One region of the Psychrosphaera ytuae genome, then DNA from elsewhere that is predicted to be linked to it. Evidence: predicted binding sites of a transcription regulator. Region 1 holds the regulator's gene; each other region holds the start of a gene.
The links. Region 1 encodes sigma-54, which starts transcription at its own class of promoters, with help from an activator protein. Its sites were predicted from a motif close to GTTGGCACGNNNNTNGNNT; they were not measured.

Region 1 (3,285 bases):
TATCGTCAAGGCGGTTCTGTGGTTGATAGTGCAAACGGTAACATTACATTCGATTTAGAAAACAAACGCGTTAAAGCAGTTGGTGGCACCGAGAACAATGGTCGTGTTACAACAACCATCAAAATCAAGCCAAAAACAAATAACGAAAAAGATTCAGGTAACGATTAATGACAAAGTTAGTCGCTCAACATTTAGCGAAGTCATATAAAAGTCGACAGGTCGTCAAAGACGTTAGCTTGTCAGTAGAAGCCGGCCAGGTCGTAGGCTTATTAGGCCCCAATGGTGCTGGCAAAACGACAACTTTTTACATGATTGTTGGCCTTGTACCAAATGATAAAGGTTTGATTCAGCTCGACGACATAGACTTGAGTCACGAACCTATGCACGTTCGAGCTCGAAAAGGAATCGGCTACCTGCCGCAAGAGTCTTCTATCTTCAGAAAATTAACGGTTTCACAAAACATCATGTCAGTTTTGCAAATGCGTAAAGACATTGACGCAAACCAGCAAGCTGATTTACTGGATGATTTAATCGCCGAATTTCATATTGACCACATTCGAGATAGCCAGGGTATGGCGCTATCCGGTGGTGAGCGACGTCGAGTCGAAATTGCCCGAGCACTTGCAGCAGACCCTAAAATTATCTTGCTTGATGAACCATTTGCTGGTGTTGATCCTATCTCAGTGATCGATATCAAAAAAATTATTCAACAACTCACGGCAAAGGGCATTGGCGTGTTAATTACAGATCATAATGTCCGTGAAACACTTGATGTCTGTGAAAAAGCCTATATCGTTAGTCATGGGGAGCTAATTGCCGAAGGCACCCCAGCGGAAGTTTTAGAAAGTGAGATCGTTAAGCAAGTTTATCTTGGTGACCAGTTCAAACTTTGATAATTTATAAAGAGATAATCTTAATTAAGTCAGTAAGTTCCGGATAAGATGAGACCTACACTCCAACTCAAAATGGGTCAGCAGTTAACAATGACCCCGCAATTGCAACAAGCGATTAGACTGTTGCAACTGTCGTCTTTGGAATTGCAACAAGAAATCCAAGAAGCCTTGGATAGCAATCCTTTATTGGAGTCCGATGACTTTGATAACTACGATGGCCAAGAAGCCTCGGAAGTTACTCAAATCGACACTCATCAAGAAAGCCAAGAAAACGGCGCGAGTAACGATGACGAAATCGAATGGACCAAGGACGAGATAAGCACTAACGAAGCACTGCAAGATCAAACCATGGGAGATGAGCTTCCTACAGACTCTACATGGGATGATTACATGAGCGCAGCCCCTGCTAGTTCTGGGCCGGCTTATGAAGGTGAAGACACTGTCTATCAAGGTGAGACTACAACCAACATCCAAGATCATTTACGTTGGCAGCTTAATCTATCCCCTTTTTCTGAACATGATCTGGCAATTGCCACGGCTATCATTGATGCCATAGACGAAAAAGGCTTTTTAACTGTTTCAACTGAAGACATTGTAGAGGCAGTTGATATTGAAGACGTTGAAATAGAAGAAGTTGAAGCCGTCTTAAAACGCGTCCAAAACTTCGACCCTATCGGTGTCGCATGCCGAGGATTGCAAGAGTGTATGGTTGTGCAGTTACGTCAATACAGCGACGACACACCTTGGAAAAAAGAGGCCATTGACCTCATTCAAGAACACATAGATTTATTGGGTAACCGTGATTACCGCACGATTATCCGCAAAACCAAACTCAAAGAACACGAGCTCAAAGAAACACTAGAGCTGATTCAAACCCTCAACCCTAACCCTGCAAGCATAGTGATTAAAGACGAAATTGATTACGTCATCCCTGATGTGAGCGTGGTTAAGAAAAAAGGTCGTTGGATAGTTGAGCTAAATCCGAATTCTATGCCTAAAATTAAAGTGAACGAACAATACGCTTCACTGTCTAAAACGGCAAAGAACAATTCTGACGCGCAGTTTGTTCGTTCTCACTTACAAGAAGCTAAGTGGTTTATTAAGAGTTTGGAAAGTAGAAACGACACATTGTTAAAAGTATCAAATTGTATTGTGCAACAGCAGCAAGCCTTTTTCGAATATGGGCCGGAAGCGATGAAGCCGATGGTATTGAATGATGTAGCGGAAATGGTCGATATGCATGAGTCAACAATCTCACGTGTGACGACTCAAAAGTACATGCACACACCAAGAGGAATATTTGAACTCAAATACTTCTTCTCAAGTCACGTCAGTACTGAAAATGGCGGTGAATGTTCATCTACCGCTATCCGCGCCTTAATCAAAAAGCTAGTTGCTGCAGAAAACCAAGCTAAACCGCTAAGTGACAGTAAGATTGCTGATATCCTGGCCGAACAGGGCATCCAAGTAGCCAGGAGAACTATCGCAAAATACCGGGAATCGTTAAACATTCCCCCTTCAAACCAAAGAAAACGATTGGTGTAGTTTCACCAATCAAATCAAAAGAAGGAAGAGCATATGCAAATTAACCTAACTTGTCGTCACGTCGAGCCTACTGAGTCATTAAAAGACTATGTAGATACGAAATTTGCAAAATTAGAACGTCATTTCGATCATATTAACAACGTCCATGTGATTTTAGACGTCGAAAAACTGATACAACGCGCAGAAGCGACTATGCATGTTAATGGTGGTGAACTTTTTGCCACATCTGAACATAGTGATATGTACGCAGCCATTGATTCTTTAATTGATAAACTTGACCGTCAGGTCAAAAAACACAAAGAAAAATTAACTCGGCACTAAAGGTTAATTTTAAGTAATACTAGAGGCGCTAAGGACGGCGCCTTTTAACTCATCTTTTGAGACGAAAATCAAAAGACCCAAGCAGTAAAAATGCCATGAAATTAAAAGTACTTCTGCAGCCTGAATGCACCAAAGTGTTATCAGACTGCCAAAGCAAAAAGAAAATCCTAGAACATATTGCAGAGATTGCTAGTAGCCAGTTACCGGATTTGAACTGCTCTGAAGTGTTAGCGAGTTTGATGAACCGTGAAAAACTAGGAAGCACAGGAATTGGCAACGGGGTTGCTATTCCACACGGCAAAATCAAACCAGAGGGCAACAAGGTCGTTGCGGTTCTTCTTGTAAGCCACCCTGCAGTTGATTACGACGCAATTGATAATCGCCCTGTCGATGTTTTTTGTGCCTTAATCGTGCCAGAAGACCAATGTGAAACGCATTTACAAACGCTTGCGAATATTGCCGAAATCTTTGACAACAAAGAGATTTTACGTAAGATTCGAGGAGCGAAAACGGATAACGATCTCTA
Region 2 (3,285 bases), 490 kb from region 1:
CGTTGAGCTCGGCGATCTCTCGAGACAGGCCATTGATCTCAGAAACCGTCGTTCTTATTTCTTCATTAACCGCACCCAAGTGCTGAACTGCAATTTCTTCGTACAAGTTATTAAAACGAATCGCGGTATTTTCAGCGCGGGAAATAACAACATTACGAGCAGAAATTAAGGTTGGCTCTTCCGTAACACCGTTAACACCGTCAAATAACTCTTCAAATGACGTAGTCAGGCCAGTGTCCGTATCTGCTAATAAATTATCTAGACGCGACGCGTTTGAATAACGAGAGTCGTGATACGCCAACTGACTGGAGTTGAAAATCATTTCATTGTAGGTGTATTCATTGAATGAACGAGTGATCGATGAAAGCTGAGTACCGCTACCCAAAAATGTAGTACGAAACGCTAACCCAACTCGAGACTCAGTTTCGACTCTCTGTCGACTGTAGCCTTCGGTGTTGACGTTAGCAATGTTGTGACCTGTTGTATCAAGGCCGTGCTGTGCAGCGGCTAAGCCTGATACACCGGTTCCTAAAATACCTGCGGACATTTATTATTCCTCGCTCTCAAAGCTCACTGTCTCAGTGACGTTGTTGATCATGTCTTTAAACCGGTCACTTTGTAATATGCCAATGATCTTGTCGGCATAGTTAGGATCGGTTGCATAACCTGCATGCTGAAGCTTCTGCAAGAACTGTTCCGAGTCGTTAGCACTTTTTAGCGCATCTTGGTAACGGCCATTGCTATTTAAAAATTCAATAAAATCGTCAAAAGAATCTTGAATTGAGTTGTAGACTCTAAATGGTTCTACTTTTTTAACCGCGACACCATTCTCAAATTCAAGTGTGGACTTAGCGGCTTTGTCGCCTTCCCAGTCCCGATGCGCTTTAACATTAAATAAATTAAATGAGGACTGACCTTGTTGGTCTTTAATAACATGCTGCCCCCAGCCTGTTTCTAGGGCTGACTGAGCTAACATCACAGCAGGGTTTAAACCAATTTTTTTAGCTGTGTTCTTGGCAAAATCCCACAGTTTGTTGACAAAGTCTTCTGGAGACTCAAAGCTCATGTCAGGTTTGGGCTGGGCTTGTTTGTTTTGTTCTATATTGCCCTGAGTGTCAAATTGCTCAGGTGTAGCAACACTCACAGTACTGTTGTCTAAGTTTGGTTTTATCGATGCTTTAATATTCTGAAGGTTTGCTAAAGTTGCGTCGTTTCGCAGCACACTTGCCGCTTTGAATGAATCTGTGTCACCACTTAATTGTTGAACGATAATATCAGCCAGGCCCATGCTGCCATTGTCTGACATATCCGTCGCCAATTGTTGGTCGTACATGTCTCTAAAAAAGCGAGTGGTGTTGGAGTGCATTGGGTTGCCCTCTTCGAACGCCTTATTCGCTTCTCGCATTGACTTAAGCATCATGCCTATAAAAATCGACTCAAAATGCTGCGCCGCTTTTTTTAGAGCTTCTTTACTCTCGGCACTATCAGGGGCATTTTTGGCTTGCGCTTTTAAGTTTTGCAGCCCTGTTAGGTCGTGGTAGTTGTTGATATCACCGATTTTATTCATTGTCGTAATTTTGACGAATACGCCATTACCTTCATTGATTATCGAACGTGTAACTTGTTTATTTCGTTGGTTATTGTGTGATCAATCAAAAGGTGTGCCAGATCGACTGTCAAAAAATTTGGGAAGGAATCGCTATGCAGTGGATGAGTTTTTTTTGAGAAGTTATGCGGATGGGCTGACCAATCAGAACACCTAATTGGTCAGTCTGTCCTAAGCATTGTTTACCTTAGTGGATTAAGGTGAAGTATTTGCTTAATTCGTTTTTAAGTTCGCCTGTGATATCACCAACAAAACAAACTCGAGCGCCATTTGGAACTGATTCAAACACTGACTCAATTTGTTCAGCTAAATCAGAATCCGCATTTATGTGCTCTGCGTAATACGTTGGGTCTTCGCCACGCTCTACATTAGTTAACGCTTCAAATGCCGCCAAACCAACAGCAGTAAATTGAATTTCATTATTTTCAATATGACCGCCTGAAAGACAACAAAAGATTTGTTTAGTGCCGTACGCAACTTCATACACATGGTATTGAAGTGAGTGGCTCTCATCAACTTCTAACATTTTAAGGATCGCTGCATTTGTATCTTGATTTGCAGTGACATCGTTTAATAACACTTGTGAAAATGCCATGGTATTTTCCTCTTTTTAGATAAATTTATTACTACGATTGTTAATATTTACTGCTAATTAAATCCTAACTTTGGGAGTTACTAGCTCTCTAAGAAGATCTCCTCTTAGATAACCACCAACTGCCCGTCGATTGCTCCAGCTTGTTTTAAGGCCTCTAAAATTGCCATTAAGTCACCTGGAGCGGCTCCAACTTGGTTTATTGCTCTTACTAAGTCATCAAGGTTCGCACCTGGGTCAAACACAAAGGCTCTAGTATCGTCGCGAGCAACGTCAATAATCGATTGATTAGTGACTACTGTTTGCCCGTCGCCTAGAGGATTAGGTTGACTTACTTCTTGGTTTTCGGCGATTGTCACCGTCAAATTGCCGTGAGTAATAGCCGCAGGCTTAAGTCGAACGTCTTTACCAATCACGATGGTACCGGTACGAGAGTTGACAATGATCTTTGCTGCTGTACTTGCAGGTTGAAACTCTAAGTTTTCGATGGCTGACAAATACGCTACTCGCTGCCCTATATCTCTTGGCGCAATCACTCTCACTGATACAGAATCAAGAGGCTTAGCCGTATTCGGGCCAACTAGATTATTAATTGTGTCGGCAAGGCGTTTAGCTGAGGTAAAGTCAGGCTCATTGAGATTAAACGTAATATGGTCACCATTGCCAAAAGGCGAAGGTACGCTGCGCTCTACTGTTGCGCCATTAGGGATACGGCCAACTGTCGGCGTATTAATTACGACTTGAGAACCATCTAACCCTTGTACACCGAGGCCACCGACAACTAGCGAACCTTGAGCGACTGCATATATCTGACCGTCCGCGCCTTTTAAAAACGTTTGTAACAATGTTCCGCCACGTAAACTTCCGGCACTACCGATTGAAGAAACTGTGATATCAATATCTTGGCCAGGCTTAGCAAATGGTGGTAAGTCCGCATGCACGGCAACCGCAGCAACGTTTTTGATTTTTGGTTGTAAGTTTGCAGGCATTTGAATACCAAAGTTAGCCAACATGGCTTTGAAACTTTGTTGTGTAAAACGCGTTTGTTCACCCGTCCCCGGCAAGCCGACTACTAGGCCGTAACCGA
Region 3 (3,285 bases), 1.5 Mb from region 1:
CTGGCCTACCTTCACCTTGTTGAGGTATTTCTCAGGCAGTTGGAATTCAACTTTAATTTTACTGATGTCGTCTAGGGTAGTAATTGTGGTATTTGTCGTTACTAGTTGGCCAGGTGAAATTTCTCGTAAACCTAATAGGCCTGAAAATGGGGCTTTGATAAACTTTTCTTGATAATTGGCAATTGCTACTTTGCGCTTTGCTTCCGTTGCGTCCAGTAAGCTTTGTTGTTGCTCAATTGCAGATGCAGCGGTAGCGCTTTGTTTTTCTAAGTTGCGTAGACGGGTTAATTGGCGACGCTGTTCTTTGAGGGTCGCATCAAGCTCTGCGATTAGCGCTTTTTCCTGATCATGTCTCAAAGTAACGAGTAACGTCCCCTGTTCAACCTTTTCACCGTCATCAAAATGAACATCTGTAACACGAACCGTCTGTTCTGCTTTAAGTTCGATAGATTCGTTTGCTTGAGCATTACCAAGGGCTGCAACTTCGTCATTAAAGGTCTGTCGTTCCACTGCTTTTACTTCGACCAGTGGTGCACCACCAAAACCTCTGCCACCTTGTTGCGCTTCTTGCGGCCAAAAGACAAAGGCCAACATGCCCGATAATAATAAAACAATCCAAAACAGTGGATTTCTAAACATTTGATTCTTCCTACCAATTCAACTGGTTTAATAATAGTTGAATGATACGGACTTAACCCACAGCTAGACCATGCAATTTGGCTTATGATTCAACCCACCTATCTTATAAAGCGGGTCCACTGCTGATGGGTTAGTAATATTCTACTTTTTTGATTTTACGGGGTTTGCTGTTGATAATGTACAAATCGTATACAAGGCGCATATCCAATTCGAGTTCAGTCGCATAAGTATCGCCAACGGGATAGCTCTTAACGATACGAGCCCCCCTAATAACACCCTCCACTCGAGCTTTCATCTTGTCATCTGAAGCAACTAAGTTTTGCACATTCGACTGGCCCTTGATTTGATAACCATAAACCTGCTCAGCAAGTTCCCGATATGCATCCAGCTTAGACGCGCGCATAGCCATGATCTGTTGTATTTGTTGATTGTCACTTTGCTGAGCTGAAATAGGCGCATACCCTATCGCTCTCAATATAGGAAACTGTTCCGGTTTTTCGTACTCCCAAATGACGTGCTTATCGAGTAACGAAGTACAGCCACTGATTACGAAGGCTAACAAAATGATTAATACGGTTTTGAGTTTCATTATCTACACCCGGTTTTAAATAATTGGGTTAACAAGACTGATCCACTATTAATGGGCAATCTCTAACTAGGTCTTAGTTCGTGTACAAATTTTACGATACAAATTTTTATACAAATTTTACGCCAACTGTATCGCCATAATAAAAATGGTCTAGATATTGCTAAATTTAATCCCAAAGCCCTAATTATTGGAGCAGTGCCAAACTTCTGGCGCTCACTGACAACTTCCATTTAAGGCGTTGTCAATTTACTGATAGTGATAGAGATTATGAAGACGATATATGCCTTTTGGCTCACATTAGCTGTTTTAGTGTTAAGTCTACCTGCAATGGCCGAGTGGTACGAAGCCACAGGTCAGGCAAAAATTCGCCATGGGGACGTCCGAAGTGCAAAAAGCAGAGCGACCCAAGACGCCGTAAAACAAGCCATGCTGTTTTCGGGGGCTAATGTTGCCAGTATCCAACAAATCTCTGAAGGTTTATTGGTTGATGATATGCTTCAAGTTCATGCCAACGGTGCAATAAACCGCATTGAAATTGTCGAAGAACATCAACGAGGTAACACCATCTCAGTGACTATTCGGGCAGATATTTTCCCAGAAGAGCGTACTTGTTACGCATCAGAATTTGGTAAAAAAATAGCTATCACGCAATTCCCTATTCAACACTGGGAGCAAGCCAAAGTCGGTTCGATCTACAAATTAGAAAAAGAAATCCCAAAAAAAATCGTTCAGCTATTTCAAGCCGGCGCAAACACGGTATATCCCGTTTCTTGGTTTAACAAAAAGCTCAACGTCAATATCGACTTTGAGCAACAAGGACAAGTTCGCTATCAATTGATTGATGCGGTTGCCGAACAGGCCAATACCCAATTCGTTATGTTTGGTCAAATCAGTGACTTGTCCTTTGGTGAACAAAGTAATGACTTTAAATTTTGGCAAGACGATCAATTTGAACGATTTTTTACAATGGATGTGATCATCGCTAATGCCCTCACTCATGAAGTGTTATATCAAAATCGTTTTCATTCATCGGCTGAGTGGACGTTTGATCAGCGCCAGCCTGTGCAAGTTAATAGTCGTAAGTTTTGGAATTCGGATTATGGTAACGGCATAGAGCGAGTACTGACTAACATGCGTGACGACATTTTATCAGAGCTTAGCTGTCAACAATTACAAAGCAAAATATTGTCTGTGAACAACGGCAACCAGGTTCAGATTAATATAGGTCGCGGTCAAGGCGTCTATATAGGCCAAGAATATAGAGTGTCTTACCGAGCTGATGTGATCGATGACAATGGCAATTTGTTGACTAATTTTGTGATCAGCCCTTATCGAGTCAAAATAACAAAAGTCTATGAAAACTCAGCGATTGCAGAATCCCTTGACGCTGACTTTATGAGTAATGTGCAAGTTAACGATGTGATTGAATTGAAAGATTGGAAAACAGACTGGTAAAAAGTTGTTCAAAAAAGCGGAAAATTAGCGATTTGTTACATATCCTTACTAATATGACCTTGCCCGAGTTGTTACATAAAGGGTAAATTGTTAAGTGATTTTATTAGAAAGAGATAACAATATGTCCACTGAGCAACTTTCAAACATAGAAGGTTTAGATGTACAGATAGGATTAACCAATTGCATGGATGACGAAAACCTCTTTGTAGAGGTGTTAAAGATGTTTGCGATGCAAGTCGACCAAGATAAGGCGACTCTTGAGCAGCAGTTCAATAATGATCAATGGCAAGAGTTCGGAAAAACATGCCATAGCATCAAAGGTGCATCCGCGAGTATTGGCGCGGTTAACATCCAAGAGTCTGCAGCGTTACTTGAGCGCGCCGGTAAAGAGGACAACGCAACGGTAATTACCGAAGTATTTCCTGTCTTTATGCAACAACTACAAAGCATGAAAGAGCAATTAGATAGCCTCCTATCTTGACCAAACTCATTTCTACGGTAATCTTATAAGGCCTGGTGCTTTGATAGACAATGTTTCTTCTGACAACAAGTTGTTTTTTAATTTAATAACTTGGCGGTTGTCTAAGTTCAACTGGGCCTTA

Region 2: the regulator sigma-54 is predicted to act here: its motif matches at 1,651-1,669, upstream of flgJ (flagellar assembly peptidoglycan hydrolase FlgJ).
Region 3: the regulator sigma-54 is predicted to act here: its motif matches at 1,337-1,355, upstream of J1N51_RS05295 (LPP20 family lipoprotein).

The regions. Positions count from the first base shown of each region.
Region 1 is NZ_CP072110.1:2,672,863-2,676,147, reverse strand. It holds gene lptA (lipopolysaccharide transport periplasmic protein LptA) at 1-168, shown strand, start outside; gene lptB (LPS export ABC transporter ATP-binding protein) at 168-893, shown strand; gene J1N51_RS11890 (RNA polymerase factor sigma-54) at 942-2,438, shown strand; gene hpf (ribosome hibernation promoting factor) at 2,472-2,759, shown strand; gene ptsN (PTS IIA-like nitrogen regulatory protein PtsN) at 2,855-3,285, shown strand, end outside.
Region 2 is NZ_CP072110.1:3,166,974-3,170,258, reverse strand. It holds gene flgK (flagellar hook-associated protein FlgK) at 1-547, opposite strand, end outside; gene flgJ (flagellar assembly peptidoglycan hydrolase FlgJ) at 551-1,567, opposite strand; gene J1N51_RS13940 (hypothetical protein) at 1,794-2,201, opposite strand; gene J1N51_RS13935 (flagellar basal body P-ring protein FlgI) at 2,306-3,285, opposite strand, start outside.
Region 3 is NZ_CP072110.1:1,201,356-1,204,640, forward strand. It holds gene J1N51_RS05290 (efflux RND transporter periplasmic adaptor subunit) at 1-639, opposite strand, end outside; gene J1N51_RS05295 (LPP20 family lipoprotein) at 770-1,228, opposite strand; gene J1N51_RS05300 (flagellar assembly protein T N-terminal domain-containing protein) at 1,496-2,683, shown strand; gene J1N51_RS05305 (Hpt domain-containing protein) at 2,805-3,164, shown strand; gene J1N51_RS05310 (type 2 periplasmic-binding domain-containing protein) at 3,177-3,285, opposite strand, start outside.